Regions from separate parts of the Moritella sp. 28 genome, predicted to be linked through region 4. Evidence: predicted binding sites of a transcription regulator. Region 4 holds the regulator's gene; each other region holds the start of a gene.
What was found. The regulator MetJ, encoded in region 4, represses methionine synthesis genes. The targets are predictions, from matches to a motif close to TAGACGTCTAGACGTCTA.
Positions count from the first base shown of each region.

Region 1 (7,774 bases), 730 kb from region 4:
GCAAATTTTTCATTCCATTCAGCTTCAGCTTGTGCGCCAGCTTCATTAGCATCCCATTCAGAATAGATATCTGCAGGAATTTCGAATGCAGGGTGTTTCCAACCTAATTTTTCACGTGTAGCAATAATTTCTGCGTCACCTAGAGGAGCACCATGACAGTCATGCGTACCTTCTTTGTTTGGTGAACCGAAACCGATCACTGTTTTACAACAGATAAGGCTTGGACGTGATGTTTCAGCTTTAGATGCTTCGATTGCCGCTTGGATTTCATCACTGTTATGACCATCAACAGAAATAACATGCCAGCCATAAGCTTCAAAACGTTTCACTGTATCGTCAGTGAACCAGCCATCAACTTCACCGTCAATTGAAATACCATTGTCATCCCAGAACGCAACTAGTTTACCTAGCCCTAATGTGCCAGCAAGTGAACATGCTTCATGTGAGATACCTTCCATTAGACAGCCATCGCCTAAGAAAGAATAAGTGAAGTGATCAACAATTTCATGTTCTGGTTTGTTGAACTGCGCTGCTAATGTTTTTTCAGCAATTGCCATACCAACAGCGTTAGTAATACCTTGGCCTAGTGGACCAGTTGTCGTCTCAATGCCAGGCGCGTAACCGTATTCTGGGTGACCAGGTGTTTTTGAATGTAATTGACGGAAGTTTTTCAATTCTTCAATTGGTAATGCATAGCCTGTTAGGTGTAGCAGTGAGTAAATAAGCATTGAGCCATGACCGTTTGAAAGAATAAATCGATCACGGTCAACCCAGTTTGGATTTGCTGGGTTGTGGTTAAGGTTCTTACGCCATAATACTTCGGCAATATCTGCCATGCCCATTGGTGCGCCTGGATGGCCTGAATTTGCTTGTTGAACTGCGTCCATACTTAGGGCACGAATCGCGTTCGCTAGCTCTTGACGAGATGGCATAGTTTGCTCCTGCTGAGATTAATTTAAAATACTTTTAAGCTGTTATATTGTCATAAAATTATCTTATGTATAACAAGTTTTTTTAGTTTATTTAGATTTATCGAATTTTAGGTTCAGGTCGGGGTATTAACGTTCTAGACAAACCCCAGTCACCTTCGAATGAAAGCATGTTAACACTCAAATGAATTTTACACTGTAGTTTTATTCACAAGAATGTGAGCCTTGTACATAAATAATAATTTTTAATCGGAATTATTTTTATGATACCTAACTAAAAAGAAATACTATCGGAGCTGTTTATTCGTTATACTGTTTCTGCATTCATTCTCCACAACGAACTTAGCATAAAACGATCAGACAATGATCATAAATAACGCAACTTATGCCGTTATGTATTGCTAATGGTTATTACTCGACACGAGCTTATTTGCACTCTTTTCACAGTATCAGACGGCACATGAGAATGGCAAAATCACCTAATTTAAAATTTTTTAAAACTGCACTGCGTAAACACCGTACAAGCCCAAAATTACTTTCTGCCAAACACGACTACATTGTGCTACCTATTATATCTGCACTTGTAGGCGGGATGACAGGCTTAATCATTGCATTATTTGAAGCAGCAGTACTATGGACTGACGCCCAGCGATTACAAATATTTAATCCTTTAGCATTGCCACCAAGCCTCAATATATTGTTAATCATGATACTCAGTGGCGCCATGGTTGGTTTTTCATTTTGGCTCACATTACGCTTCGCCCCCGAAGCATCAGGCAGTGGTATTACCCATATCGAAGGTGCGCTTGATGGTATGTATGGCATTCGCTGGCGTCGCTTATTGCCGGTTAAATTTATCGCAGGTACATTAGCTATTGGCTCAGGTATGATTTTTGGTCGTGCAGGTCCATCGATTCAAATCGGTGGCACGATTGGGCGTATGTTTGCAGATACAGCAAAGCGTTATACCAACGCTACTCATATCCTTGTTGCTGCAGGTGCCGCGGCTGGACTAGCAGCCGCATTTAATGCACCACTTGCCGGAATTTTATTTGTTATCGAAGAAATGCGTCCACACTTTCGCTACAATATGACATCGATAAAATGTGTGACTCTCGCAGCAGCTGTTGCCACTATTGTCATGCGTGCTTTTCATGGTCAAGAAGCCGTTATGCCTGTCATGCATTTTGATGTGCCACCGCTTACATCACTTTGGCTATTTCTTTTATTAGGATCCATTTTTGGTGTTATTGGCGTGTACTTCAACCGTTGGATTATAAACAGTACAAAATTATTAAAACGTAAACAGAATAATAAAATGCACCGTATTATTCTTACCGGTGTATTCTTTGGTAGCCTGTTCGCCCTATTACAATCATTCGAACCTGACATGGCTGGTAACGGCAGAGATTTAATGGTTAGGATGATTCAAGAACCAAGTACTTGGGCTATTTTAGTCGGCTTATTTGTTATCCGCCTATTCGGTACTATCGCTTGTTTTGCTTCGGGCGCACCTGGTGGTGTATTTACCCCGATGTTAACGCTAGGCACTTTATTTGGTCTTGCTTATGGCGTTATTGCAGCCGAGCTATTTCCCAGCTTCGTAGCAGAACCAACGGTATACGCAATAGCTGGGATGGGCGCATTATTTGCCGCGACAGTGAGAGCGCCAGTGACAGGTATTGTATTAGTGGTTGAAATGACGGATAGCTATGAATTGATTCTGCCTTTACTCATCACTTGTCTTGGCGCTACGCTTGTCGCACAAGCTCTTGGTGGTAAGCCTCTTTATGCCGAATTATTAAAACTATCGTTACCTAAAGAACCCACTGTAGAAGATAACGAGATAACAACAACACGCCCTACTACAACTTAATGCCATATTTTAGCTAGAAACAAAAAAGCACCCTACTAGGTGCTTTTTTCGTGATATTTACAAAGCCTCTAACGGCTTAGAATATCCATTTCAAACCAAATAGAAAGTCACTTGTTAGACGTTCTTCCGGCATATTTTTATACTCAACCGTTGTATGATTATACTCAGCAAAGAGACTTGCTGTTGGCATTAACTCGTAGTTAGCACGAAAGACCCACTGCGTGTAATTTTCAGTGTCACCAAATGCAAGGATTTCAGGGCTGAAATGGAATTTAGCTTCTACACTAAACTCTTGAGTTAAACGTAAGCCACCTAAACCGCCAAATGCTAATGCATAACCATCACCATTATCGTTATCCATTCTTACGGCTTTCGCGCCAAGTTCAAAGAATGTTGAACCAACATCTTGAAATGCATAAAGGCCCGTATCTGCGGTATAACCATTGTCGATAGTCTGTAGGAAGTCACCTTTTAGCTTTAGCGCTTCTTTCATTTCAAGATCATAGCCCAAAATAATATTATCGTTATTGAAGGCAAGTGAGATGTTTGATGCTGAACTGCTAAAGCTAGCCAGTAACCCGGCAGTGATAACTAATGATTTTTTCAATGACACTTTATTATTCCCAATGGCAAGAGTGGTAGTTACATTTAATGATAGTGATCGAATAATTTCTCTCATTGAAAAAATCCCGTCACTTCATACTTTTAATACTTTCGTCCTATGCTACTTCATATTGACTATTTATTACATATATATACAAAAATTCTCTTTAAATAGTACTTTTAAACATATTTGCAAAATTAATATGATCCAAGGACTATCTTAATACAGGCAAACTAGTTTAGAATAGCCGTCTAGATGTTAAAACTTCTACACATATGAACGTACATTACGTCGGTTGTGTTTAAATTAAGAGAGAATTAAAACTATGGCTAAACACTTGTTTACCTCTGAGTCAGTATCAGAAGGTCACCCTGATAAAATTGCAGACCAAATCTCCGATGCTGTACTTGATGCAATCATCGCTCAAGACCCAAAAGCACGCGTAGCCTGCGAGACTTATGTTAAAACAGGTATGGTTATGGTTGGTGGTGAAGTAACGACTGACGCTTGGGTTGATATCGAAGAAATCACCCGTAAAACAGTACGTGAAATCGGTTACATCAACTCAGAAATGGGTTTTGACGCCGACTCTTGTGCCGTATTAAACACAATTGGTAAACAATCTCCAGACATCAACCAAGGTGTTGACCGTGATGATCCACTAGAGCAAGGCGCTGGTGACCAAGGTTTAATGTTTGGTTATGCAAACAATGAAACTGAAGAATTAATGCCAGCTCCGATTACGTATTCACACAAGCTGGTTAAACGCCAAGCTGAAGTACGTAAAAGTGGTACGCTTCCTTGGTTACGCCCAGATGCAAAAAGCCAAATCACATTTGCTTATGATGATGGCAAAATTGTTGGTATCGATGCAGTTGTGCTTTCAACTCAACACTCTGAAGATATCAAACAAGCAGATTTAGTAGAAGCTGTGATGGAAACAATCATCAAGCCAGTACTACCCGAGCAATGGTTAACTAAAGAAACTAAATTCTTCATTAACCCAACTGGTCGTTTCGTTATCGGTGGTCCAGTAGGTGACTGTGGTTTAACAGGCCGTAAAATCATCGTTGATACATACGGCGGTATGGCGCGTCACGGTGGTGGTGCATTCTCTGGTAAAGATCCATCAAAAGTTGACCGTAGTGCAGCATACGCAGCACGTTATGTAGCTAAAAATATCGTAGCAGCAGGTCTTGCTGACCGTTGTGAAATACAAGTTTCTTACGCGATCGGTGTTGCAGAACCAACGTCAATCTCTGTTGAAACATTCGGTACAGGTAAAGTAAGCGAAGAACTACTTGTTAAACTTGTTCGTGAACATTTCGAATTACGTCCACACGGTTTAATCGAAATGTTAGATCTTAAGCGCCCTATTTATCAAAATACAGCTGCTTATGGTCACTTCGGTCGTAGAGAATTCTCTTGGGAAGCAACAGACAAAGCTGAAATCCTACGTGATGCAGCAGGTCTTTAGTCAACATTAGTTTTTAGCTAACGGTTGATTATAAAGAGGCGCTTTTGGTAACATAACCAGAGCGCCTTTTTTATAAATGATTTTGTAGATAATACTATGCTTAATGATTTACTCCTGCAACAAAATGTCAGCTCACATACCGTAGAACAATTAGTTTTAGATAAAATAGAAACCTGCTATCAACAAGCTGAGTTAAAGTTAAATAAAACATTCCCCCGACCAAGCATTAATTTCAAACAACGTGGTAAAGCAGCAGGTAGCGCTCGATTACAAATTAATGAATTACGTTTTAACTCTATCTTGTTACAAGAAAACCAACAGCATTTCATCGCACACACAGTGCCACATGAAGTTGCACACCTATTGGTTTATCAAATTTATGGGCGCACTAAACCCCACGGTAAAGAATGGCAACAAATCATGAATCAAATATTTGATCTCGCAGCCAAAACTACGCACCAATATGATGTTTCAACTGTGAAAGGCAAAACTTTTACCTATGCTTGTCACTGTACAGAACACTTATTAACAATTCGTCGCCATAATAAGATAGTCCGTGATAGCGTCAAATATATTTGTCGTTCTTGCAAACAAAGTTTAATCATAAAACATTTAATAACAATGGATTAACTTAAAACTGTAGATGTGACAACTTGTTTGATAATTATCTAAAAAATTAACGTATATAGGTGTATTTATCTAAATTCATCAGATAAAATAACTCAATACATACCATTGTGATAGGGAACTAGGTTATGACTCAAACGTTAGATACTGCAAGATCTACCGATTATGAAATGGAAAAACTGATAGCTGCAGTTTTAAAGCGTAACAAAAATCAAGCGGAACAAATCGCCCGAACTCTTGATCTGAGTGCTTTATCTATCTCTCAACGTATTTTCATGGCAAAGTCCGGTGTGTTAAAAGAAAAAATGCTTACGGATTCAGATATCGCAGTACGTTACGCCGCTTCTCGCGCAGAATAACCACTTAGATGCCTAGAGAGCAGTTGCTATCTTCTGCTCTTTTTTATATCTAAACCCCCTCTCTAGTTCAACAGTCAAACTTCTTTATATTACACTCACCTCTAACAATATTATTCATAGTCAACACTCCGTTAATTAAGATTATTTTACTATTCTATCGTCTATTCTAAGTTGTGCTACAATGCTGAATTATTACATTGGAGCAGTCTGTAATGTTAAAACAATTCGGTACTATAGTTATATCAACCACCTTATTATTCCCTTCTTTTTCTAATGCTTCGAACGATGGAAATCAAACAAATCAATCCTTTAGTAAAGCCAAAAAAATGCTTGAACGGCAGGTATATACCGATGTACCTAGACTGACGATCTATTGCCAGGCTGATTTCAATAGCAAAAAGAAGATCACCGACCATAATGGTTTTACATCACAAAAACATGTGAAACGCCAGGCAAAAATTGAATGGGAACACGTCGTCCCAGCGGAGAACTTTGGCCGTAATTTCAGTGAATGGCTAGAAGGTAATAGTGCGTGTGTGAATAGTAAAGGTAAGAGCTTTAAGGGTCGTCGCTGCGCCGAAAAAGTAAATATAGCTTACCGTTATATGCAGGCGGATATGTACAACTTGTATCCCGCGATTGGCGCTGTTAATGCACTACGCAGTAATTACAATTTTGCTTCACAAGTAACAACGGAAAAGAATCAATTCGGCAGCTGCCCAATCAAAATAAAAAATAAAACGGTACAGCCGCCTGATTATGCCAAAGGCCAGATTGCCCGCGCTTACTTATATATGGAAGCCGCTTATCCAGTCTACAACATAGGTAGACAAAAACGTGAACTGCAAGCATGGGATAAGCAATACCCTGTTACAGCCACTGAATGTCAACGTACGCAACTTATTGAGAGCTTGCAAGGTAATGAAAATCGCGTTGTTAAATCAGCCTGTTTAGAACGTGGTATTTGGTAACCTGATTTATTGATTTGGCACACAGGCAGCAAGATTCAGTTGTAACCAATCAATGAAGTTTCGCTGTAAAACATCAGACTGGCCATCTTTCCCTAACAGAGTATTGCCTTGTTCTAATAAAGTGTCACCTTGGCTTAATAACATATAGTAATGACCTGAACGTTTAAAGCCAAACGGCGCGACTAAATTACCACGTTGCAAATCATCCATGACTAAGGGGTATGAGCCTATTGCCGCCCCTAAGTTATCAACCACCGCTTGTAAACAGAAATAGAAATGTGCGAATGTTTGTTCGCTTTTCACCTTCAGACTTTGTACTTTAAGAGATGATACAGCGCTACCTTGTAACCAATTATCCCAAGCCTGCGGCCGAGTCTGGCTATGTAATAATTTAATCTTACCAGCGTCATTCTGTACCTGTTGCCAATATTCAGGAGAAAAGACAGGGCCAACCCACTCTTCAACTAAGGGGGTCTGTTGGTAGTCATGCAATAGTGGAAAGTCATCTCGTCGTATCGCCAACGACAAACCATTACTGCCGAGTATCACAGGACCACCAGCTGTTGATAATCGTACATCGGCATCGACATTCTCTTGATAAAAATCACTCAAACGAGGCATTAACCAACGCATTGTTAATGTTGGCTCACACGATACCTCTAAGTGTGTATGCGTAACTTGAGTAACATGCTGAACACCCGCTTCCAAGGCATTAAATGCTTGCTCTGTATATCCAGATAATAGTTTACCAGCAGGCGTTAATTTCACATTTCGCCCTTCACGATAAAACAGATTTATCGCTAAGTGCGTTTCTAATGTTTTAATCTGCTTACTCACCGCACCATGGGTAATACACAGCTTGTTAGCAGCTTTACTATAACTTTCGAGCGCTGCTGCCACATGAAAAACATGGAATGCTTTTAAATGCCTC
Region 1 covers NZ_CP056121.1:868,429-876,202, reverse strand. The annotation lists gene tkt (transketolase) at 1-932, opposite strand, end outside; gene clcA (H(+)/Cl(-) exchange transporter ClcA) at 1,396-2,805, shown strand; gene HWV02_RS04015 (YfaZ family outer membrane protein) at 2,882-3,484, opposite strand; gene metK (methionine adenosyltransferase) at 3,735-4,886, shown strand; gene HWV02_RS04005 (SprT family zinc-dependent metalloprotease) at 4,983-5,516, shown strand; gene HWV02_RS04000 (hypothetical protein) at 5,642-5,872, shown strand; gene HWV02_RS03995 (endonuclease I family protein) at 6,085-6,843, shown strand; gene HWV02_RS03990 (LysR family transcriptional regulator) at 6,850-7,774, opposite strand, start outside.
Region 1: the regulator MetJ is predicted to act here: its motif matches at 3,654-3,671, upstream of metK (methionine adenosyltransferase).

Region 2 (7,774 bases), 870 kb from region 4:
TTTGATTAATTATGATTTGTTGGCCTTTTATGCCGCTTTTACTATCAATGGTTAGCCATACGGGTGACACACTACCAATACTGTCTGATGGATAAAGCATGAAAAGTTCATATTCAGGTGCGAGTTGACTAATCAGTGTCGCTAATAATAGGGCTTTTTCATCACTGTCTGCTTCATTGCTTTTTAAGACGCTAATTGGAGAGAAGAAACTATTCTTATGCTCTTCTCTGTCTGGGATAGCATAAACCCAATGCTGTGCATTTTTGACAGCTGAGTTAACTGACTGCTGGTTGGCAAGTTGTGTCGCAATATCTTTTAGGTATGCCCTATACTCATAAAAAAGTTGAGAATAATTCGGTCTAACGCAAGGTAAATCTTCATCATCTGGATGCACGCAAGGGGTTATTTTTAAGTGATAAAAGGCATCGTTTTGATATTGATTGTAGGCCTGCCAAAATAATTGTGAGGCATTACTTTTGTCTTTATTGGTAAATGCGTATTGTATGTCTTTTATTTTTTCTTGATCATTTGGAGTGTAGAAATTAATACGGTCGATAGCAAATTCGAGTCTTGGCGTTAAGTAGGTATGAATCGCTTTGATTGGATAACTCAATGAAAAGGACAATTTATAACTGTCTAATAATGATGTTTCAACAATATCGGTATCAAAAAATGATTTTATCTTTAAGCTCTTTCCTTTGCTATCAGTCCATTGCCAATTAATCGAAAATGAATTTATTTCATTGTTCGGTAAGTTGATTAGGGGCGAAGACGAAAGATTATTGCGTTCATCTGTATCACCAGAGAGAGAGGCCATTACCGGTACAGAAAGGAAAATCATTATGCTTGTGGTTATAGAAGGCCACAGAGATGCGTTGTTCAATAAAGAGTTGGGCATTTAATGAATCTCTGATGATGAGCTATTCACTAAGCTTGGTAGAAAATGTGATTGATATCAAAAATAATACAGAATAAATTTTGTTACCAACCACACCTTATTATAACTATTTAGACCTGTTATCGCACAGGTCGTTTGCGTAACAGCTGATTACCAGCCCTTTACGATTGAATTGTTAAATAGTTTTTTAGCTTCGTCATACACTTCTTGAGTTTGGAATGCCGCGATGAATTGTTTTACTTTCTCTGAATCTTTATTGTCGTTACGAGCAACAATTAAATTTACGTATGGAGATTCTTTATTTTCCACGAAGATGCCGTCTTTAGTTGGCGATAAACCAATCTTAGTTGCAAATGTGGTGTTGATAACCGCTATTGTTACGTCTTGTAAGTTACGCGCTAATAGCGCAGCTTCTAATTTTATAATCTCAACACCAAATGGATTCGCAGTAATGTCTAATTCTGTAGCTTTAATACCCGCGCCAGCTTTAAGTGCGATGATACCTTGTTGCTCAAGTAATAATAATGAGCGCCCTAGGTTAGTTGGATCATTTGGTACTGCAATTTTATTACCTTCTTTAAGCTCGTCAACACGCTTGATTGATGCTGAGTATGCCGCAATTGGATAAACAAATGTGTTTGCTACTGCTGTAATATCGTAACCACGTTGTTCGATTTGTGCATCTAGATAAGGTTTATGTTGGAAAGCATTTACATCAATACTGCCTTCTTCAAGTGCTCGGTTTGGTGTTACATAATCCGTAAAGGTGACTATTTCAATGTCTAGATCGTATTTCTCTTTAGCAATTTTCTTTGCAATCTCAATGACTTCCGCTTCAGGGCCAGCCATTGCGCCCACTTTTAATACTGTTGAGTCTTTGTCGCCACTACATGCACTTAATAACGCACTTGATGCAATTGCTGTTACTGATACTAATTTCTTTAGTGAAAATTCCATGATTAATATTTCCTTGAGTTGTTAAAATTTATTATCTGTGGTCGACTTTACTTATTAAGCGTTCACCGACTGATTGAATAACTTGTACGATGATCACCAGTAAGATTACTGTAATTAGAATAATAGTAGGGTTAAAGCCAATGTAACCATGCTGAATACCAACATCGCCTAGGCCGCCGCCGCCGACAGTACCCGCCATTGCTGAGTAGTTTACAAGTGTTACTAACGTGATTGTGATGCTATTAATAATTCCTGGCATTGCTTCTGGGATTAACACTTTCATTATAATTTGTAGTGGTGTCGCGCCCATTGTTTGCGCTGCTTCGACTAGCCCTGCTGGCACATCTAATAATGCACCTTCAATTAATCGAGCAATAAAAGGGATTGAAGCAACTGTTAGTGGAACGATCATTGCGCCAGTGCCGATTGATGAGCCGACAATCAGGCGTGTAAAAGGAATGATTGCAACAAGTAAAATAATGAAAGGTACTGAACGACCTACATTTACAATCACACTTAATACATTATTTAATTTTTTATTTTCTAAAATACCGTTGGTTTTTGTTACATGCAATAGGATGCCTGTTGGCATACCCAGTAAACATGCAATTGCAGCGGCAATACCGACCATCACGAGTGTTTCAATCGTTGCGGTAAAAAGTAAATTAATCATTTGATCAGTCGACATAACCGATAACCTCTACATTAACTGCGTGTTGTTGGAAAAATGCTTTGGCTGCAAGAGTGTTTTCTTTATTACCAATAAGTTCGGCAAGCATATAACCGAACTTGATGCCGCCGGCAAATTCAATATCGGCACTTAAAATATTCACATCAACATTTAATGTACGACTTACTTCTGAAATAACGGCTGAGTCAACACTGTTACCAGTGAAGCCAAGACGTACTAATGGCGTTGAGTTTTCTTTCCTATTTAACGATAATCGTTGTTTATACTCATCAGGAATTTCTAGGTTTATCGTTGCTTCAATAAATATTTGTGCTAATTCTGTTTCTGGATTAGCAAAGAACTTCGCTACCGTATTTTGTTCAATCAATTCGCCTTTATCAATGATCGCAACTTTATGGCAGATATTTTTAACCACTTCCATTTCGTGCGTGATAAGTAGAATCGTCAGGCCTAGTCGTGCATTAATATTTTTTAATAGTTCTAAAATTGATTTTGTTGTACTCGGGTCTAGTGCTGATGTTGCTTCATCGCACAGCAGTACTTTAGGTTCTGAAGCTAATGCACGCGCAATCGCCACACGCTGTTTTTGACCGCCACTTAATTCCGAAGGGTAAGCTTTATGTTTTGTTGATAAGCCAACTAACTCAAGCAGTGGTGTAATTTTGCTATTGATCTCGGCTTTATCAATACCTGCTAATTCCAGCGGTAATGCTACATTATCAAATACAGTTCGAGACGATAATAAATTGAAATGTTGAAATATCATGCCGATTTGGCGTCGTGCAGTACATAGTTCTGCTTTATTTAGTTGAGTTAGTTCAACGCCATCAAGCTGAATTGATCCCGATGTTGGAGTTTCAAGTAAGTTTACACAACGAATAAGGGTACTTTTACCCGCACCTGATGAACCTATAACACCGAATATCTCACCTTTTTCGACGTTTAGGTTAACGTCTTTCAAGGCATAAACAGGTTTGTCTGTAGTTTCAAATATTTTATTTATATTTGTTAATTTAATCATTTCAACGCCTAAAACGAAAAGTAAAAATTGATATATAAGATTAGATATTAATTCTTCATTTATGAGTAACAACTGGATACATATGCTAGTTATTTAGTTGCCCAAAGTCAATGGCCTTTTTTACATCTAGATGGCTAAACTGTGTTTTATTTCTATTGAGGTAGTTTTAATTGCTTAGGTTTACATTTACATGTAAAAGGTATGGATTGCGTAATTTTTATGACGTGAAATAATGTGCAATTAGAATGATTGATAATAAAGGTAATAATAGTGGCAACTGCAGCTGTGTTCTTAGACCGTGATGGTGTGATTAATAAAGATAAAGGTTATGTTTCAAAAATTGATGATTTTGAATTCATTGATGGCAGCATTGAAGCAATGCAATTATTGAAGGCGCATGGTTATCTATTAGTTGTAATAACAAATCAGTCTGGTATTGCACGAGGTTATTATACTGAAGATGAATTTATGACGCTCACGGAATGGATGGATTGGTCACTTGCCGATCGGGGTGTCGATCTTGATGGTATTTATTATTGTCCTCATCATCCCGAAAAAGGTATTGGTGATTATAAGCAAGATTGTTTATGTCGTAAGCCAAATACAGGGATGTTAGATAGTGCAGGTAAAGATCTAGATATTGATTTTGCTAACTCGTATTTAGTGGGTGATAAACTATCTGATATTCAGGCTGGTCAAAAATCACAGCTCAAAGCCAATTATTTGGTGTCGACGGGTAAAGTGCTATGTGAAAAAGGTGCAGAAGCAGCAGATGCTGTGTTTATAGACCTATTATCTGCGGCTAAAACGATAGTTAACGACTAAATCGACACTTATTGGTTGTTATTTGAGCAGTTGCGTTTTTTTTAAGGAAAAGTCTTGCCAATAAAACGTAGTTCTCTATAATCCACCCCACTGACACGGCAGCAGCCGCTCAGTATGTTCTTTAACAATTTATTCAAGCAATCTGTGTGAGCACTTGCAGAGATATAATGACCAAAAATTATATCAATGTAATTGTGAACATTAAATTAAATCGAAAGATTTGGTTTTATAAACAACAAACCTCGGTTTGTTGTTGAAGTACAGAATTCATTGAGCCGACTTAATCAACATCGTTGATTAGTCAAAAAACTTTTAATTGAAGAGTTTGATCATGGCTCAGATTGAACGCTGGCGGTAGGCTTAACACATGCAAGTCGAGCGGAAACGAAGAATAGCTTGCTATTCTGGCGTCGAGCGGCGGACGGGTGAGTAATGCTTGGGAATCTGCCTAGTCGAGGGGGACAACAGTTGGAAACGACTGCTAATACCGCATACGACCTACGGGTGAAAGGGGGCCTCTTCTTGAAAGCTCTCGCGACTAGATGAGCCCAAGTGGGATTAGCTTGTTGGTGAGGTAAGAGCTCACCAAGGCGACGATCCCTAGCTGGTCTGAGAGGATGATCAGCCACACTGGAACTGAGACACGGTCCAGACTCCTACGGGAGGCAGCAGTGGGGAATATTGCACAATGGGGGAAACCCTGATGCAGCCATACCGCGTGTATGAAGAAGGCCTTAGGGTTGTAAAGTACTTTCAGCGAGGAGGAAAGGCAGTAGATTAATACTCTACTGCTGTGACGTTACTCGCAGAAGAAGCACCGGCTAACTCCGTGCCAGCAGCCGCGGTAATACGGAGGGTGCAAGCGTTAATCGGAATTACTGGGCGTAAAGCGCATGCAGGCGGTTTGTTAAGCGAGATGTGAAAGCCCCGGGCTCAACCTGGGAACTGCATTTCGAACTGGCAAACTAGAGTTCTTGAGAGGGTGGTAGAATTTCAGGTGTAGCGGTGAAATGCGTAGAGATCTGAAGGAATACCAGTGGCGAAGGCGGCCACCTGGCAAGTAACTGACGCTCAGATGCGAAAGCGTGGGTAGCAAACGGGATTAGATACCCCGGTAGTCCACGCCGTAAACGATGTCTACTCGGAGTTTGGTTCCTTGAGAACTGGGCTCTTAAGCTAACGCATTAAGTAGACCGCCTGGGGAGTACGGCCGCAAGGTTAAAACTCAAATGAATTGACGGGGGCCCGCACAAGCGGTGGAGCATGTGGTTTAATTCGATGCAACGCGAAGAACCTTACCTACTCTTGACATCCATAGAACTTTTCAGAGATGAATTGGTGCCTTCGGGAACTATGAGACAGGTGCTGCATGGCTGTCGTCAGCTCGTGTTGTGAAATGTTGGGTTAAGTCCCGCAACGAGCGCAACCCTTATCCTTATTTGCCAGCACGTAATGGTGGGAACTCTAAGGAGACTGCCGGTGATAAACCGGAGGAAGGTGGGGACGACGTCAAGTCATCATGGCCCTTACGAGTAGGGCTACACACGTGCTACAATGGCGCATACAAAGGGCTGCAAACCAGCAATGGTAAGCGAATCCCATAAAGTGCGTCGTAGTCCGGATTGGGGTCTGCAACTCGACCCCATGAAGTCGGAATCGCTAGTAATCGTGAATCAGAATGTCACGGTGAATACGTTCCCGGGCCTTGTACACACCGCCCGTCACACCATGGGAGTGGGCTGCACCAGAAGTCATTAGCTTAACCTTCGGGAGGGCGATGACCACGGTGTGGTTCATGACTGGGGTGAAGTCGTAACAAGGTAGCCCTAGGGGAACCTGGGGCTGGATCACCTCCTTACGTAAAGTTGTTAGTTTTTGTAAGTGCCCACACAAATTGCTTGAATAGAAACGTTAAAGACAGTCTTATGAAAATAAGACAACGTTTGGGATGAAATCCAAACGTAGAAAGTAAATAGTGTCCCGTTCGTCTAGAGGCCTAGGACACCGCCCTTTCACGGCGGTAACACGAGTTCAAATCTCGTACGGGATACCATCTTTCTTCTGTAAGGAAGATGGAGTATTTTTTCTTTCTGATTAAAAATCAAAGCTAAGCAGCGAATGCTTATCTTTGCTTTTTAGCAAATTGCTCTTTAAAAATTTGGAAAGCTGAATAAATAAAGAAGTTCTTAAAACACGTTATTACTTCGGTAATAACAATATAGTGTTCTTGAGTATTCTTGAGGCGAAAAAAACTAGATAATACCTAGTTATTTCAATTGTACGGTCGACTTTAGATTGTATGGTTAAGTGACTAAGCGTATACGGTGGATGCCTAGGCAGTCAGAGGCGATGAAGGACGTGTTAATCTGCGTTAAGCTGTGGGGAGTTGATAAAAAGCGTTAATCCACAGATTTCCGAATGGGGGAACCCACTCTACTTTGTAGAGTATCGTAACGTGAATACATAGCGTTACGAAGCGAACCGGGAGAACTGAAACATCTAAGTACCCCGAGGAAAAGAAATCAATAGAGATACCCTTAGTAGCGGCGAGCGAACGGGGTCTAGCCCTTAAGCAGTTTGGAAGTTAGTGGAAGATTCTGGAAAGTTTCACGATACAGGGTGATAGTCCCGTACATGAAAACGACCTTACTGTGAAATCGAGTAGGACGGCACACGTGATATGCTGTTTGAATATGGGAGGACCATCTTCCAAGGCTAAATACTACTGACTGACCGATAGTGAACCAGTACCGTGAGGGAAAGGCGAAAAGAACCCCTGTGAGGGGAGTGAAATAGAACCTGAAACCGTATACGTACAAGCAGTGGGAGCAGACTTGTTCTGTGACTGCGTACCTTTTGTATAATGGGTCAACGACTTAATTTCAGTAGCAAGGTTAAGCGAATAGCGGAGCCGTAGGGAAACCGAGTGTTAACTGCGCGAATAGTTGCTGGGATTAGACCCGAAACCCGGTGATCTAGCCATGGGCAGGTTGAAGGTTGAGTAACATCAACTGGAGGACCGAACCGACTAATGTTGAAAAATTAGCGGATGACTTGTGGCTGGGGGTGAAAGGCCAATCAAACCGGGAGATAGCTGGTTCTCCTCGAAAGCTATTTAGGTAGCGCCTCGCGTCTAACTATTGGGGGTAGAGCACTGTTAAGGCTAGGGGGTCATCCCGACTTACCAACCCTTTGCAAACTCCGAATACCAATAAGTTCAATCGCGGGAGACACACGGCGGGTGCTAACGTCCGTCGTGGAAAGGGAAACAACCCAGACCGTCAGCTAAGGTCCCAAAGTGTATGTTAAGTGGGAAACGATGTGGAAAGGCTCAGACAGCCAGGAAGTTGGCTTAGAAGCAGCCATCTTTTAAAGAAAGCGT
Region 2 covers NZ_CP056121.1:4,358,464-4,366,237, reverse strand. The annotation lists gene HWV02_RS19335 (hypothetical protein) at 1-898, opposite strand, end outside; gene metQ (methionine ABC transporter substrate-binding lipoprotein MetQ) at 1,049-1,855, opposite strand; gene HWV02_RS19325 (methionine ABC transporter permease) at 1,887-2,543, opposite strand; gene metN (methionine ABC transporter ATP-binding protein MetN) at 2,533-3,567, opposite strand; gene gmhB (D-glycero-beta-D-manno-heptose 1,7-bisphosphate 7-phosphatase) at 3,838-4,392, shown strand; rRNA gene HWV02_RS19310 (16S ribosomal RNA) at 4,706-6,250, shown strand; tRNA gene HWV02_RS19305 (tRNA-Glu) at 6,370-6,445, shown strand; rRNA gene HWV02_RS19300 (23S ribosomal RNA) at 6,694-7,774, shown strand, end outside.
Region 2: the regulator MetJ is predicted to act here: its motif matches at 3,687-3,704, upstream of metN (methionine ABC transporter ATP-binding protein MetN).

Region 3 (7,774 bases), 1.2 Mb from region 4:
GAACCCAGCTACGTTGGGCTGATAGTTTAGGTGTTGTCGGCGCTGCCAGTTATCTGGCTGAGCTGGAAAAACTAATCGTGTACGGTAAGTCTATCAATGCAGTTCAAATAGAGCTTGTACAGGAGCAATCTCGTATGGTTGAGCTGTTGATCGCTTCTGAAGTCAATACAAACCAAGTAATGCGTATCGAAGACCTTATCGCCGATATTGAAACTGATTCGCTAGTCTTGGCGGAGCTTGAAACGAAATTTTATCGCTCGTTAAACAGTTTAAAACGACCTATGTTTATTGCTTTGGCCAATTATGAAGCAGCATTTAATTACTGGGGACTTACATCAAGTAAGGTGACACCGTCGTTAAATAAAAGCTATCTAAATTACAAGCTGGATCTGGCAACCTTAAATGATGAATATACCAATGCTTTAAACAGCTTTTCACCTTCACCACAGGATTTCTACATCAATAGCATCGAAATTACCGATGAGCAGCAAATTGCTGATTTTGCCGCCGACGGCGCTTTGAGCGTTAATATTGCTCAAGACCATCCTGCTTTCAGTTTATTTGAACGTGTTCGTCTGGATACTGTGCGCGTGATCCTTCAAGGTGAAGCATTACCGACTTCACAGGATTATTTTATTGATATCAGAAGTAATGGCGAATATCAGGATCGCTGGCAGAACAATCAATTTACCTTTAATGCCAATCCATTATATCGCTTGTTCGGCTATCAGCTAGACAACGGCGCTGTCGATGATACCCAATTCAGTATCATTTCCGACGGCAGTGTGGCGGATAAGTTCGAATTTGCATATTTCGAGCCGACACCGTTTTCAACCTGGTCGTTTAAACTGCGCAATGCGCAAAATTTTGATTTAAGTAAAGTGCAAAGCATCCGCTTGGAGTTTTCGGGCAATGCTATTCCTAAAATGTAAGAGTCTGGGCAACAGCAGGTTCTATATTGCCCCGCATATTTATCAACCAGAAGGTTATTAAGTCAGGTTTTGCACTCTCGTTAATCGGCGCCAGTATCTTATTACCGGCCCAGGCGGAAGTTATCGTGGAACCAGTGGATTATGATACGGTTATTGGTGTAAACGGTCAGTCTATTGATCTGGACTCAGATAAATTTATTTTCAGCGACTGTGGTTGGACCTAAATGGGTATCATAAGTATGGATTTTAACTAACCCACTAACGGGAGAAGAGCCAATGAAATGTATAGTGATAGATGCGATGAATACACTTATACATTAGAACCCCCCTTTAATTTACTAATGTTTTATAAAACACAAGGTATGAGCGGCTGAAAATAATATAAATTGCAAAACACCAGAAATGAGCCTAGTCCAAGCCCTAAGGTTACTTTTTTATAGTCTTGAGAATGCAGTGCAATCATTCATTAATCCTGTGTATAACGAATATAATAGGGGAACAGGTAGCATGATCTACTTTATTGTGGTCATGCCGTGCTAACAATGCTTATAGACTAACGTTCTAATGCTAATATGAAAAATATATAAATATCATGGAAGGTATCTATTTTAGTTATGCTTAATTCTAAAATACTGCATTATTTTGTCACGATTGTTGCACTGGGCAGTTATACCAAGGCGGCAGAGCGTCTTGGTATTGCGCAGTCTGCGCTGAGTATTGCGATGCGTAAATTTGAAGATCAAATCGGTATGCCATTATTGATTCGCAGCAGTAAAGGTGTAGTCGTGACCAAAGAAGGGGAAGTTCTGCTTGCACACAGCAAGGGTATTCTTGCTCGTATTACTGATGCTGAAACCGCGTTACATGATCTACGGGGTTTAGATCAAGGGGAGGTTAACATTGGTATTCCGGGGATGATGGGCTCGTATTTCTTTCCCGAGATCTTAATGGCCTTTAAGTTTAAGTACCCGAATTTAAACTTAAGCATTATGGAAGGTGGCACGCAAACGATTAAAGAAAAGTTACTCTCGGGTGAGTTAGATCTTGGGGTGATTGTCGATGATCATATCCCTGACAGCTTACAAGTTCAGCGTTTTGTTCGTCCACAAATGGTCGCGGCAGTCGGCAGGAACCATGCCTTAGCAAATGCGAAGTCAGTAACTTATGCAGACTTTTTCACTCACGAATTAGTGATGTTTAAGGCCGGATATTTTCATCGCGAAGTGATTGATGGCCTGTGTAAGGCGAATAATATGACCGCCAATTACTCCTTTGAAACAAACTTGATCACCATGATCCTCAATATCGTTAAAAATGAATTTGCCATTACCGCGCTGCTTGAGTTAGTCACAGATCAAGAAGCGGATGTTAAAGGCATACCGTTTGATCCGCCTATTTATTTGGATCTGGCACTCGCGTGGCGTAAAGATGGGTATTTGTCTTTGGCTAATAGACGCTTTGTTGAATTTACCCTTGCGCAGGTGAGTGAATAGAAAATCTTTAATAGCCCATTTTTATATGCAGGTCTATTGACTGTGGTATTAAGTTTAAAGATAAAGAATACGTTAGCTGTGGTTTTTATAGGTATGTGTGCTTTCATGATACTTAGATTTACGCTATAAAGTAGTAAAGGGAGAAATATGCAGATCACGACTCAACGTTTAAGTATGTGTCAAATAACGGAACAAGATTGGCCGTTATTTTTACGTTTACATACAGAATCGCGTGTGATTGAAAAATGTTTTGATCAACCAAGTGACGATGATATTCGTGTTAAATTTGAATCACGTTTACCTAATTGGTCTGTTACTTCTGGTGCTTGGTTATGTTTGGTGATCACCGATGTTGAAACCAATACGGCAGTTGGTATCACGGGTTTTGATTATGATGGCCGATCTGCAGAAGTCGGTTATCTGTTATTACCGGAATACTTTGGTCTGGGTTATGCCACTGAGTCATTACTTGGCGTTATCGCTTGGGCAATGCGAGTGCACCTTATCTCAGTCTTTCAAGGTATCGTGACTGAAGGTAATGTTGTTTCAGAAAAGGTGTTGGCGAAGTGTGGTTTTAAGCTTGATGAAGTGATACCACAAGCATATAGCATAGGTGGTGTTTTATATGCAGATTGGATTTATAAACTAAATACAAGTTCACAAGCTTAATGTTGTGAACTTGTATCTAGCTGTTGAGTATGTTTTTAGCTAGTTTGCTCGTTTTTTATTATTGGATTCACCAGCCAAGGCGCTAAATTTGTCGCCATGGTTATTTCAGAGTCATCTAACCATTGGTATCGTTTAGTGTACATTTTACGTTTGGTTTTTTTCAATGTCAGTGGGTCTTTTCGTGGCGTAGACACAGACAAACCAAAAAAGTATGGGTCTATTTTTGTTGCTTCAAATTCGTCCCACAAGCCATCATAATCAAAGGTTATTACTTTTCTTTTCGAGATAATATAATTCAGTGCTTGATAGACATGACCTTTATTAGAAATAGCTTTGACTTCACTAATACCTAAAATACGTGCCAACATTAATGCCATTTCAACTAATAATGATTTGGTGCGTAATCCGTGTAATGATTTAGTTAGTTCTTTAATTAGCGCATGACGGTTTTCTATTTCCTCACTAGCACCTTGCAATGCCCCAATGTGCATTGTTTTAGTATGGGTACCGGAAATGTTACATGTTAAAGTATAAATATTTTGATATTTTTCGTTAACCAAACGAATACCAAGGCCACCTTCACGGCTAGACCCTTGATATAACATAACGTAATATTTCTGTCCGCTTAAACTTTCAAAATCTAAGATGCTAATACCTTTACTTGAAACCACAGTACTCGCGTGTGTGCCAAAAGTATCATCAATAAACAGATAATGTTCGGTTAAATATTTAATTCGTTCTGTACTTGACCAGTTAGCGCATATGTAGGGCTTTAGCGGCTTTTCCATGATTCTAGGGTTGTTTTTAAATACTGGTTTTAAATTATCTCGGGAAAAAAGATCTGCCATCGCATTGACTGATTTACCGTTTTTTAACGCCCAAAAAGAGAACCTGACTTTTTTTTGTATTTTTTTAATCCCTTTTGCATTCGGGTAAATCTGATCGGCTAATTCAAAGATGTTAATTGTAGACATCGATTTTTATTCCTAGTTGGGCTGTTATTTATACTTTAAAGTGAGGTTTATTACATTGTTCAGTATTAATGTCTTACGATATTAATACCTGATATGTAGAATTTATATGGAATCTAGCGCTACATTGATTTCATTTAACCTTCCCGTTATTCAGAGTTATTATACTAAAAGTGGTATTTTTAGCTAAGTGTAATTTTGTATGTTTTTGTAAATTTGAGGTCGCCTGTGCTTAATACATCCGAAAAACAGATGGAAACTAACTTTTAGTTATGTTTTTTCACTATAGAGTAGCCGTCACAATAAATATTTATAAAAGTATGGTTACGACAATGGGTGTGACATACAAATTGATGATGTGGAGAGCAAAAGATGAGAACAAGATTAGACCGTATTAGACATGCGATTTTATTTGAGATAATTGGCCTAGTTGTGATTATGGGTATATTAAGTCAACTCGGTTTTGATCTTGGTCATGTCGGTGCTATGGGCGTATTATTCTCGGTTGTGGCGACGGGCTGGAACTATGTATACAACATTGGTTTTGATAAATACATGTTGAAAAAAATGGGTTCAGTAACGAAAACAACCCTGATCCGTATTGTACATAGCATCGGTTTTGAAGGCGGTTTACTGTTTTTAACTATCCCGTTTATAGCGTGGTTTTTAGACTTAAGCTTATGGGATGCGTTTGTGCTTGATATCGGCATGGTTGTTTTCTATTTGTTTTACGCTTATGGCTATAACTTAGCGTACGATAAGCTATTTCCAGTGCGGCCTACCGCGGGATAATGGCACTAAAGTACATTTTAAACCTGACGAGAATGATGTTTACTTCACTTATGTTAAAAACATCTTGACCAAAATATGTAGAACGCTTAGTGTTATAGCTGTCTGGAAGTCCAGCTGTTCGGCCATCCATGGTGATTGTTGAATATAATTATGACCACGGTTGTCGAATATGAGGGAAAAATATGTCAAATGCCAAGATAAAAAATATCACTACAGCGGCAGTGAGAGCAGGAATAAATACAGATGAGCATCATGGTGCTGTCGTTGCTCCCATTCATTTATCAAGCACTTATTCATTAAAAGGTTTTAATGATAAACGTACGTTTGACTACTCTCGTACGGGAAATCCAACCAGAGCAACATTCGCACAAGCCGTTGCTGATTTGGAGCAAGGTAGCGTAGGTATTGTTACCAGTACTGGTATGTCAGCTGTGCATCTTCTATGTCAATTGTTGTCCACTGATGACTTAGTGGTTATTCCTCATGATTGTTATGGCGGTAGTTTCCGTTTATTTACTCATTTAGCTAAACGTGGTCAATTTAAACTCATTGTTGTTGACCAGAATGATCAAGCCGCATTGGCCCAAGCGTTAGTTGGAAAACCTAAGTTGGTGCTACTGGAAAGCCCAAGCAATCCATTGCTACGCTTAGTCGATATTGAGACTGTTACTAAAGCGTGTCACGAGGTTGGTGCCTTGGTTGCGGTTGATAACACTTTCCTTTCTCCTGCATTACAACAACCGTTAGGACTCGGTGCAGATATTGTTTTTCACTCTACGACTAAATACATTAATGGCCACAGTGATGTGGTTGGTGGTGTTTTAGTGACTAAAGAACAAGCCCTTGGTGAAGAGCTAGCTTGGTGGGCAAACTGTATTGGTATTACAGGTAGCGCTTTTGATAGCTTTTTAGCGTTACGAGGGCTAAAAACGTTACCTATTCGGATGAAACAACACCAAGAAAATGCTTTGCAAGTGGCGAGTTTTTTAAAATCTCATCATGCTATTGATACCGTGTATTTTCCTGGTTTTGAAGATCATCCTGGTCATGATATCGCTAAAAAGCAGCAGGCGGGTTTTGGCGCGATGCTCAGTTTTAATGTTAAAGGTGGCGAAGCGGCAGTGAAAAAATTATTTGCTAATCTAGAGTTGTTTACGTTAGCGCAGTCATTAGGTGGCGTAGAAAGTCTTATTTCTCATCCTGCAACCATGACTCATGCTGGTATGGAAGAAAGCGCTCGTCTTGTTGCTGGTATTACAAATTCGCTAGTAAGAATTTCTGTTGGTATTGAAGATATAGATGATATTTTAGCTGACTTAGCAAATGGTTTAGCTAAGAGTCAACAATAGTAGATAGTAGATAGTAGATAGTAGATAGTAGATAGGGTGATAACAATCACTCTATCTTATTGTGGGTCGTGCTGGATAGAAAATAGGATATAATGCCTACCTCTTATCTTTATAATAGAAACCCGCATGACACAACCAACCACCATGACCTTCTTTGAACGCTTTGAAACAGATATTCTTAGCGGTAAAAAAACCATTACCATTCGTGATGCATCTGAAAATAACTATGTCCCGGGTTCGATAGTGACTGTTTCTACGTTAGAAGGTGGACGTGAGTTTTGCCAACTATCTATTATCTCAGTAGAGCCTATTTTATTTACCGCGTTATCTGATTTTCATGCCGAGCAAGAAAACATGACATTAGCTGTGCTGAAAGCTGTGATCCAAGATATTTACCCGGGCATTGAACAGTTATATGTGGTGTCTTATAAGCTTGTTGCAAAGTCAGCTTTCGATGCAGACGCGGTGCCGATGACGTAAGCACCACCCCATTGGTGTTGTACTTGGTATACCGACATAATAAATTCCTTTTAATGATGAGATCTTACACTAATCTGCTGGTTTTATATTATCTATTGATACTTAAAATCGCGTTGATTATTACTGCTGAACAAGGATAATAGCGCTCTTTATCTGATATAGAATTTAGTTTAATGCGCCTTGATAAATTTGTTTGTAAAAGTACTGAGTTAAGCCGAAACGAAGCAACTTCGATGATAAGTGCTGGTTGTGTCGAGGTTAATAACGCAGTCATTTGTGATGTGACAACGCAGGTGCATGAAAACAATTATATTAGTTTAAATGGTAAGGCGCTGATAGCAAGAGCGTCCCGCTATATCCTCATGCACAAACCGGCTGATACCATTTGCTCTAATATCGATGAAGCTTACCCGTCATTATTTAATTATATCGATGTCGCTAACGCATCCGAATTACATGTAGCAGGGCGCTTAGATGCCGATACGACGGGGCTAGTACTGGTCACTGATGATGGGCGTTGGTCATTTAATATCATTACCCCAACCAAGCATTGTCAAAAGGTCTATCGTGTAGGCTTATCTCGACCGATTAGCGATGATGTTGCGGTTAAATTTGCTTATGGTGTGCAATTACAAGGCGAGCAGCAATTAACACGTCCGGCTATTTTAGAGGTTGTATCACCGAAAGAAGTATTATTGACAATTACCGAAGGTAAATTTCATCAAGTGAAGCGCATGTTTGCAGCTGTAGGGAATCGGGTGGTGAGCTTACACCGCGAAAAAATAGGTGCGATACAGTTGGATGTAGAAGTTGGGCTGTGGCGTTATTTAACCGATGATGAAGTGAATTCATTTACCTGTTGATGTCCTAACGTCTAGATAAATAAGCCTAAAGCGTTGCAGCTGGGACGATGACGAACGCCATTTTAGCTATGTCATTGCTCACTCTGAATATGATTTAGAGTATTATGTTTCAAATCAAACAATCAATAGAGTAAAGTTGATATGATTGGTACAATTAAAGCGTAAATATCTTTTATGCGATGGTATTAAGGCTTTTCTCTGTGTACACCGAACAATTTATGATGT
Region 3 covers NZ_CP056121.1:4,026,233-4,034,006, reverse strand. The annotation lists gene HWV02_RS17785 (hypothetical protein) at 1-932, shown strand, start outside; gene HWV02_RS17780 (hypothetical protein) at 959-1,156, shown strand; gene HWV02_RS17775 (LysR family transcriptional regulator) at 1,547-2,425, shown strand; gene HWV02_RS23055 (hypothetical protein) at 2,468-2,554, shown strand; gene HWV02_RS17765 (GNAT family N-acetyltransferase) at 2,573-3,094, shown strand; gene HWV02_RS17760 (VirK/YbjX family protein) at 3,130-4,068, opposite strand; gene HWV02_RS17755 (PACE efflux transporter) at 4,438-4,857, shown strand; gene metB (cystathionine gamma-synthase) at 5,040-6,206, shown strand; gene yqfB (N(4)-acetylcytidine aminohydrolase) at 6,333-6,686, shown strand; gene HWV02_RS17740 (pseudouridine synthase) at 6,860-7,549, shown strand; gene HWV02_RS17735 (LytS/YhcK type 5TM receptor domain-containing protein) at 7,771-7,774, shown strand, end outside.
Region 3: the regulator MetJ is predicted to act here: its motif matches at 4,953-4,970, upstream of metB (cystathionine gamma-synthase).

Region 4 (7,774 bases):
ATAACGGTATCGGTATCGGTTACCGATGATGTAAACCCCGTTACTGCGATTATTACTTTTGAGGTGATACAAAAAGAAAAGACGTTTATTTCAATTTCAGATAAAACAATAACGTTGAATCAGGGGGAGCGTTATAGTGGAGACCTCAATACGACAGAGACAAAAGATTTTAAATGGTCGATAACAAATCAGAGCATACATGGCTTGGCGACGTTAACACCATCAGGAAGATTAGCGTATGCGCCGAAATCTGACTTTTTTGGGACTGATACGATAACGGTATCGGTTACCGATGATGTAAACCCCGTTACTGCGATTATTACTTTTGAGGTGATACAAAAAGAAAAGACGTTTATTTCAATCTCAGATAAAACAATAACGTTGAATCAGGGAGAAAGCTATACTGCCAATCTGAATCTGGCAGGTATAAAAAACCTTAAATGGTCGATAACAAATCCGAGCATACACGGCACGGCGAGTTTAACACCATCAGGAAGATTAACGTATGCGCCAGCAGGTTATTTTCATGGCCGTGATGAGGTAACGGTATCGGTTACCGATGATGTTAATCGCGATACAGCAACGTTTACATTTGTGGTTAATCAAAGACACAATACAGCACCTGTAATAGAAGGGAATACGGAATTTTCATCTTCCGGTCAAACAATTAATAATCAAATAAAGGCAACAGATAAAGAGGGCGATAAATTAAATTTCTCTATTGAAAACACTTTCGATAAGCCTAGTTATATTGAATTTTCAATAGATCCAAGTGGTCAATTTACATATAAAAACACTCTGAATTACTCTAAAGCAATCACTCTTCCAATCGTTGTTTCTGACGGTATGAGCTCTACAAAAACCAATATAACCTTCATGACGCAAATCGCTGATGAGCAATCGCAATCTGATCCTTTATATGCCCAACAATGGCATTTAAATAATACAGGAGAAGATGCATTATCGTCTGGTACCCCTCATCGAGATATTAATATTGGTCTTTTACATCAACAAGGTGTCACCGGAGACGGTGTCAACGTCGCTGTTGTAGATTCAGGGTTAGATATTGGTCATGAAGATCTTAAAGACAATATACTGACTGGTAAATCATGGAATTTTTTAACTAAAAATAATGACCCCACCTCTGAACCAGATAAAAAAGGGCGTGGTGATCATGGTACATCCGCTGCGGGTCTTATTGCTGAAACGGGATTTAATGGTATCGGTGGACGAGGTGTCGCTCCTTCAGCAAAGCTATTTGGTCTGAACTGGACTAAGGTACAAACTCAAAAAAGTTGGATTGAGAGTCATGGAGGCTCACGGTCTCTAGATGCATTAGTGATAAACCAAAGCTATGGTCATTATTGGGGGGAATTAAGGTCTTCCAACACAATACCTTTTCGTGCGAGAGAGGCTCTCCTTAAAAGCGCCACTAAAAAAAATAATGATGGATGTGGTGTTTTACTTATAAAAGCTGCAGGAAATTCATTTAAAAGTGTTTATACCCGTGATTTTAAATTCATAAATTATAGTGAATATGCAGCAGATAAATCTAAACCTGAATTAACAGCGAATAATGCGGGTGTAAGTGTCAATAACTCGAGTTTTTATAACACTCTAATTTCAGGGATACAGAATGATCCATTACATCCTTTATATCCTTATTCATCTGTAGGCGCTGCGGTATTTGCATCGGCATCAGTCGGTGAGGTTACGACAGACACAACTGGTTGTGAAAACGGTTATCCATCTATTAAGGAAAACTGCAATTACACAGGATCATTCGGTGGTACATCTGGAGCCGCACCCGTTGCGTCAGGCGTAGCGGCATTAATATTTGGCGTTAATACTGAGCTGACTTGGCGAGATGTACGCTATATTATGGCTAAGACTGCAAAGAAAATTGATAAGGACTTTACACCTATAACAATTACGAATGAAGGCGAAGATACTAAGTTCGTAGCAGAGCCTGGTTGGGTAACAAATAAGGCTGGCTATCACTTTCATAACTGGTACGGATTTGGCTTACTTGATGCTACTGCGGCAGTTCAAATGGCAGCAAATAATTATACCTTATTACCTGAATTAAAAGAGACTGCTTTTGTTAATCCAAACGACCTGTCAAGCTCTACCATACCAGAAGGTAATAGTGGTGTTAAAAAGAAAGTATATATAGTACAACAGATGACGATTGAAGCAGTGCAATTAAAAGTAGGGATAAATCATGCGCGTAATAGCGATATAGCCATTGAGGTTATATCTCCATCCGGAACACATTCCATGATATTTACACCAAGAAGCCTAGTCACTGAGACTAATGCAAAATTCGATAATACGGTATTACTCAGTCATGCATTTTTCGGTGAAAGCTCGGAAGGTAATTGGACCATCAAAGTGACAGATACGAATAGAGGTGATTTCACCTACTACAAAGTTCTGCCTCAGATGGGTGGACTGGGGGACCGCATGTTTCATGACGAAGAAGCCCTTAATAACTGTACTGAACATGGAAAGCCAGATGAAACTAAGTGCATACAGAAAATCACACTAAGTAATAATATAGAAAATGGCGCACTTAATAATGTTGCTATTCGTATTTATGGCCACTAAGGGATATATGATGAGAATAAAATTAGCACACATGTTTATATTTACATTACTTTTATGTAGCTCATTATCTAATGCGAATATAATTACCTATAATAAAAACGAATTAACGCTTTCTACGGTACCGTCTCCGTCAAACATAAATGATAATATCGTCATTGAAAGTAGTGGCTTCAAATTTTCTCCGGTAAGTCCTACGTCATACACATTCTCTGAAGAGAATAGTGATATAGCGACTTTATACGCAGGGCAGGAAATGCAAGCATTGGACAATGGAGAATCAGGGATGTTAACAGGATCTATTTTGGTTGAAATGATAGACCCTGATACTGCGTTATCATTTGATAACGCAGACATCCTTACTGTGGGTGAGCGTTTCTTCATTATCACTTTTAATGAAAAAATCGATTTGCTCGAAAAATTAAAGCAGATTAAAGACATGAGTATTGTAAAAGATGCCGAAATCGAAGTGAACACTCATAGTTATTCACCACTATAATAACTTAATGTATCAACATTGAATTGTTGTACGACATATCACTACAATCCAGAATACCACCTCTTATATTTAGGTGGTATTCTTTTGCTATATGCATGTCCGATATTTTTATTGTCGTTTGGATGACTAATTTAACTTATTTGGCGTTTGCATTTCTAATCTTATACTTGTATAAAGACTCGCTATTTGCCCACATTTAAGGTTCCCATGTCTGAAGAATATGAAATTGAAGTTATCCCTGTTGTTGTCGCTGAAGAACCGATTGAATTATATAAGATCTTAAAAATCGAAAATTTAGTGACCTCGGGCAGTGAAGCGAAGAACTATATTGCAGACGGCTATGTGTATGTGAATGGTGAAGTTGAAACACGCAAACGTAAAAAGATCATGTTTGGCGATATCATTGGTTTTAATGGTGAAGCTTATCAAGTCATGTCTGCGGAAGAACTTGCAGAGTACGATATTACTGATGAAGAAGAATTTGTGGACCCTGCGGCTTTAGAGTCTGATTCTGTAGCAACATATATTACAGAAAACGATGTTACTGAAGACTATTTCACAGGAAACAATACTGTTGAGCAAGATGTTGCTGTTGAACCCGAATTTATTGCACCAACACCAGTTGCTAAGCCTGTTGTCGACAGCATCCCTGAAGGTATCTGGGAGCAGCCTGAAAAGAAGAAAAAGAAAAAATCTGAAGCTAAACAAGTGAAAGTAGCTGAACCGAAACCGGTTGAGAAAAAGAAAAAAGGCCGCGCGGCTCCTTTTAGTTTTTAGATTTCACTTTAAGGTATTAGCAACAATGCGAGCTAGATAGCGCATTGTATATAGGTTAAATCAAAACAGGCTCCTATAATTGGGGCCTGTTTTATAAAAGGTGGGCCTGTTTTATTTTCAGACGTTCTTTATTTAGCATTCGTTAGTTAGTGACTAATCATCTTGTTCTAAATAATCATCGATATTGATACCCAGCGCTAACATTTGTGCCCGAGCTTCTTCAGGGATACTGTCTGGTTTGTCTTTTGTTAAATCTTCATCGGCAGGTAATGGTTGACCTGTGTAAGCATGTAAAAATGCCTCACACAACAACTCACTGTTGGTTGCATGTCGTTGATTATTAATCTGACGGCGAGTTCTTTCATCTGTCAGTACTTTTAATACTTTCAAAGGAATTGAAACAGTAATTTTTTTAACCTGTTCACTCTTTTTCCCATGCTCTGCATAGGGGCTAATATACTCGCCGTTCCACTTCGTCATTTTTGACCTTTGCGTAAATTATTATTTATGAATAAGTAATAAGTCTACCTTTGAATTTGATTATTGGCAATCAGTATGTAAAGAGCTCTAGACGTCTATTGACCTGTTGTAGCCTAATAGTGTATGTTTTGAGTTACTGGAAATATATTAATTCGATATTAAGTTCGGGAGAACGCATGGACGCAATTAAGCGCAGTATTCATAAATTTGGTGGCAGTAGTTTAGCTGATGCTACCTGTTATCGTCGAGTATTGACGATAATTAGCCAACACACCAAAGCACGCGATCTTATTGTCGTTTCTGCAGCGGGCAAGACCACCAATCAATTATTAGAATTATTACAATTAGCCGAAGACGGTGATCAAGCTGCATCGGAACGTCTTATTGCGACATGCGAGTATCAAACTAAGTTAGTTACAGAACTATTAGAAGGTGCCTTATGCACACAACTCACTTCTGCATTGCAAGATGATATTCATACTATAGGCCATTTATTAGAAACTACCCTTGATGTGTATGCTAAAAACCAAATTTTAGCGCATGGTGAGGTGTGGTCCGCACGATTATTAGCAGCTTTACTGAGTCAAAGCGAACTACCAGCTAATGATTTAGATTCTCGCTTGTTTTTAACAACTGAATTAGCCGCGCAACCTGTGGTTGATGAAATGGTGTCTCGCCAAAAATTAGACTCGTGTTTAGCGACCCTGACTAATCGCGTTGTCGTGACCGGTTTTATTGCTGCAGATACACAACAGCGTACTGTGACATTGGGGCGAAATGGCTCTGATTATTCTGCGACCTTGTTAGCTGCATTAGTAGATGCTGATCAAACCACTATTTGGAGCGATGTTGCGGGGGTATTTAGTGCCGACCCACGTCGTGTAAAAGATGCTGAACTGCAAACTAAATTATCACTTTATGAAGCGGCTGAGCTCGCGCGTTTAGGCTCTCCCGTATTACATGCGCGTACATTACAACCTGTTGTCGAGAGTAAACAGCATGTGCAGTTACGTTGCAGTTATACCCCTGATGAGGGGTCAACTCAGATCCACCGTCGTTTACCAAAAGGTAAAGGGGCTAAAATTGTCACCTCGATTGATGATCTACATTTAGTGGATGTTGAGTTTAATCATGATGCAGATTACCAGCAACAATATAATCAGTTAATTGCATTGTTAGCACAGCAGCAACTCTCTCCTATCTGTATCAAACGCCGTCCGACGGATTATATGGTTAGATTTGGTTATACCGCTGAAATTGTTGAGTTTGCACTTACTGCATTAGCAACATATAAACAGCAGCAATCTAATGTAAAAGCCATTGAGCATGTGAGTGGTTTTTGTATGGTGGCGCTAGTGGGTTCTGGTGTAACCGATAATGCGTTGCAATCACATCAGTTTTATCAATTAATTTCAGAGCATAATCTGACATTTGTACAGACAGGTGAAAACCATTTAAGTATCTGTGCCGTTCTGCAGAAAGTGGTGTTAGAGCCGTTATTGAAAGAGTTACATACGGCGTTATTTAAGCAGCCAAGACGCATTGGTGTGGTGCTGTTTGGTAAAGGAAATATCGGTGCTGGTTGGCTATCTCTGTTTGCGGAGCAAATGCATAAAGTACCCGAACAACAAAATGTCGAACTGTGTTTATGCGGTGTATATGGCTCTCAGGGCGGGGTATTAGACTTCAATGGTCTGGATGCTGCGACGGTACTTGATGACTTCCAACCCGAATCGTTTGTATGGGAACAGTTATTATCTAATCTCGCATTGCACCCGTTTGATGAACTGGTGATTATCGATATTACCGCCAGTGAAGCTATCAGCTATTATTATCCTGAATTTGCCCAACACGGTTTCCATCTGATTTCAGCAAATAAATTCGCTGGCGCGGCGAGCAGTGAATTTTATAATCGGGTTAAGCAGAGCTTTAGTGATAATGAAAGCTATTGGTTATACAACGCCACGGTTGGCGCAGGGTTACCGATCCAATCATCTATGGATATGCTGCAACACAGTGGTGATCAAGTGACAGCTGTTAGCGGTATTTTCTCTGGTACCTTATCTTGGTTGTTTCAACAATATGATGGTAAAATTGCGTTCTCGGAATTAGTGGAACAAGCTTGGCATCAAGGGCTAACGGAACCTGACCCTCGTGAAGATTTATCGGGTAAGGACGTACAGCGCAAACTGCTTATTCTAAGCCGTGAAGCGGGCTATGAGATGGATCTTGGCGATATTAAACTCGAGTCATTGGTATCAGAAGATCTAATGGCATTTAAAGTGGACGAGTTTTTAGAACATTGCGAAGCACTCGATGACAAAATATTACATATGTTTAATAAAGCCAAAAAGCAGGGCTTAGTATTACGCTATGTCGCTAGTTTTAGTTGTAAAGAAGGGGCGCAGGTTGGGTTAGAGTTCTTAGAACCAACCCATCCATTTGCCAACTTATTGCCGTGTGATAATATTTTTTCAATTAATAGTCACTGGTATCGCCATAACCCATTAGTGATCCAAGGCCCTGGTGCTGGCAGAGATGTGACTGCGGGTGCTATTCAATCTGATCTTTTCCAATTATGTAAGTTGTTCGCGCGTTAATTTTTACATTCTCCTCTGTCGAAAACCAATGCGCATATAATTCATGTTTAAGATGAATTATGTGCGTTGACTTTATCCACCAAACTTGTGATGATTGAGACGTAAAGAGGTATGGACGTCTAAACATCTTAAGGGAATAAAGTATGAGTTTTCACAACGCACAAAATATTGAAGTATTGAATCAAAGTGTTTCTGAATTGGGACGTGATATTAACGTTTCATTTGAATTTTTCCCGCCCAACTCTCCAGCGATGACGTCTACTTTATGGGAGTCAATTAATCGTTTAAAAGCGTTAGACCCTAAATTTGTGTCTGTGACATACGGTGCTAATTCCGGTACTCGTGATCGTACTCATAACATTATTAAACAAATTAAGCATGAAACAGGCTTGATTGCTGCACCACACCTCACTTGTATTGACGCTAATCGCAAAGAGCTAAAGCAGATTGCAACAGATTACTGGGACAACGGTATTCGTAATATCGTGGCTTTACGTGGTGATTTACCACCGGGCTTGAATCAGCCTGATATGTATGCAGCTGACTTAGTTGCTTTATTAAAAGAGGTAAATGATTTTGATATCTCAGTTGCCGCCTATCCAGAAGTTCACCCCGAAGCAAAAAATGCGCAAGCAGATCTGCTCGCGCTAAAAGATAAGATTGATGCCGGTGCTGATCGTGCTATTTCACAGTTCTTTTTTGATACCGAGAGTTTTTTACGCTTCCGAGACCGTTGTGCGGCAGTCGGTATTGATAAAGAGATCGTGCCGGGTATTTTACCAGTATCAAATTATAAAACCTTATGTAAGTT
Region 4 covers NZ_CP056121.1:136,011-143,784, forward strand. The annotation lists gene HWV02_RS00600 (Ig-like domain-containing protein) at 1-2,610, shown strand, start outside; gene HWV02_RS00605 (hypothetical protein) at 2,618-3,106, shown strand; gene HWV02_RS00610 (RNA-binding S4 domain-containing protein) at 3,314-3,883, shown strand; gene metJ (met regulon transcriptional regulator MetJ) at 4,037-4,363, opposite strand; gene HWV02_RS00620 (bifunctional aspartate kinase/homoserine dehydrogenase II) at 4,540-6,963, shown strand; gene metF (methylenetetrahydrofolate reductase) at 7,107-7,774, shown strand, end outside.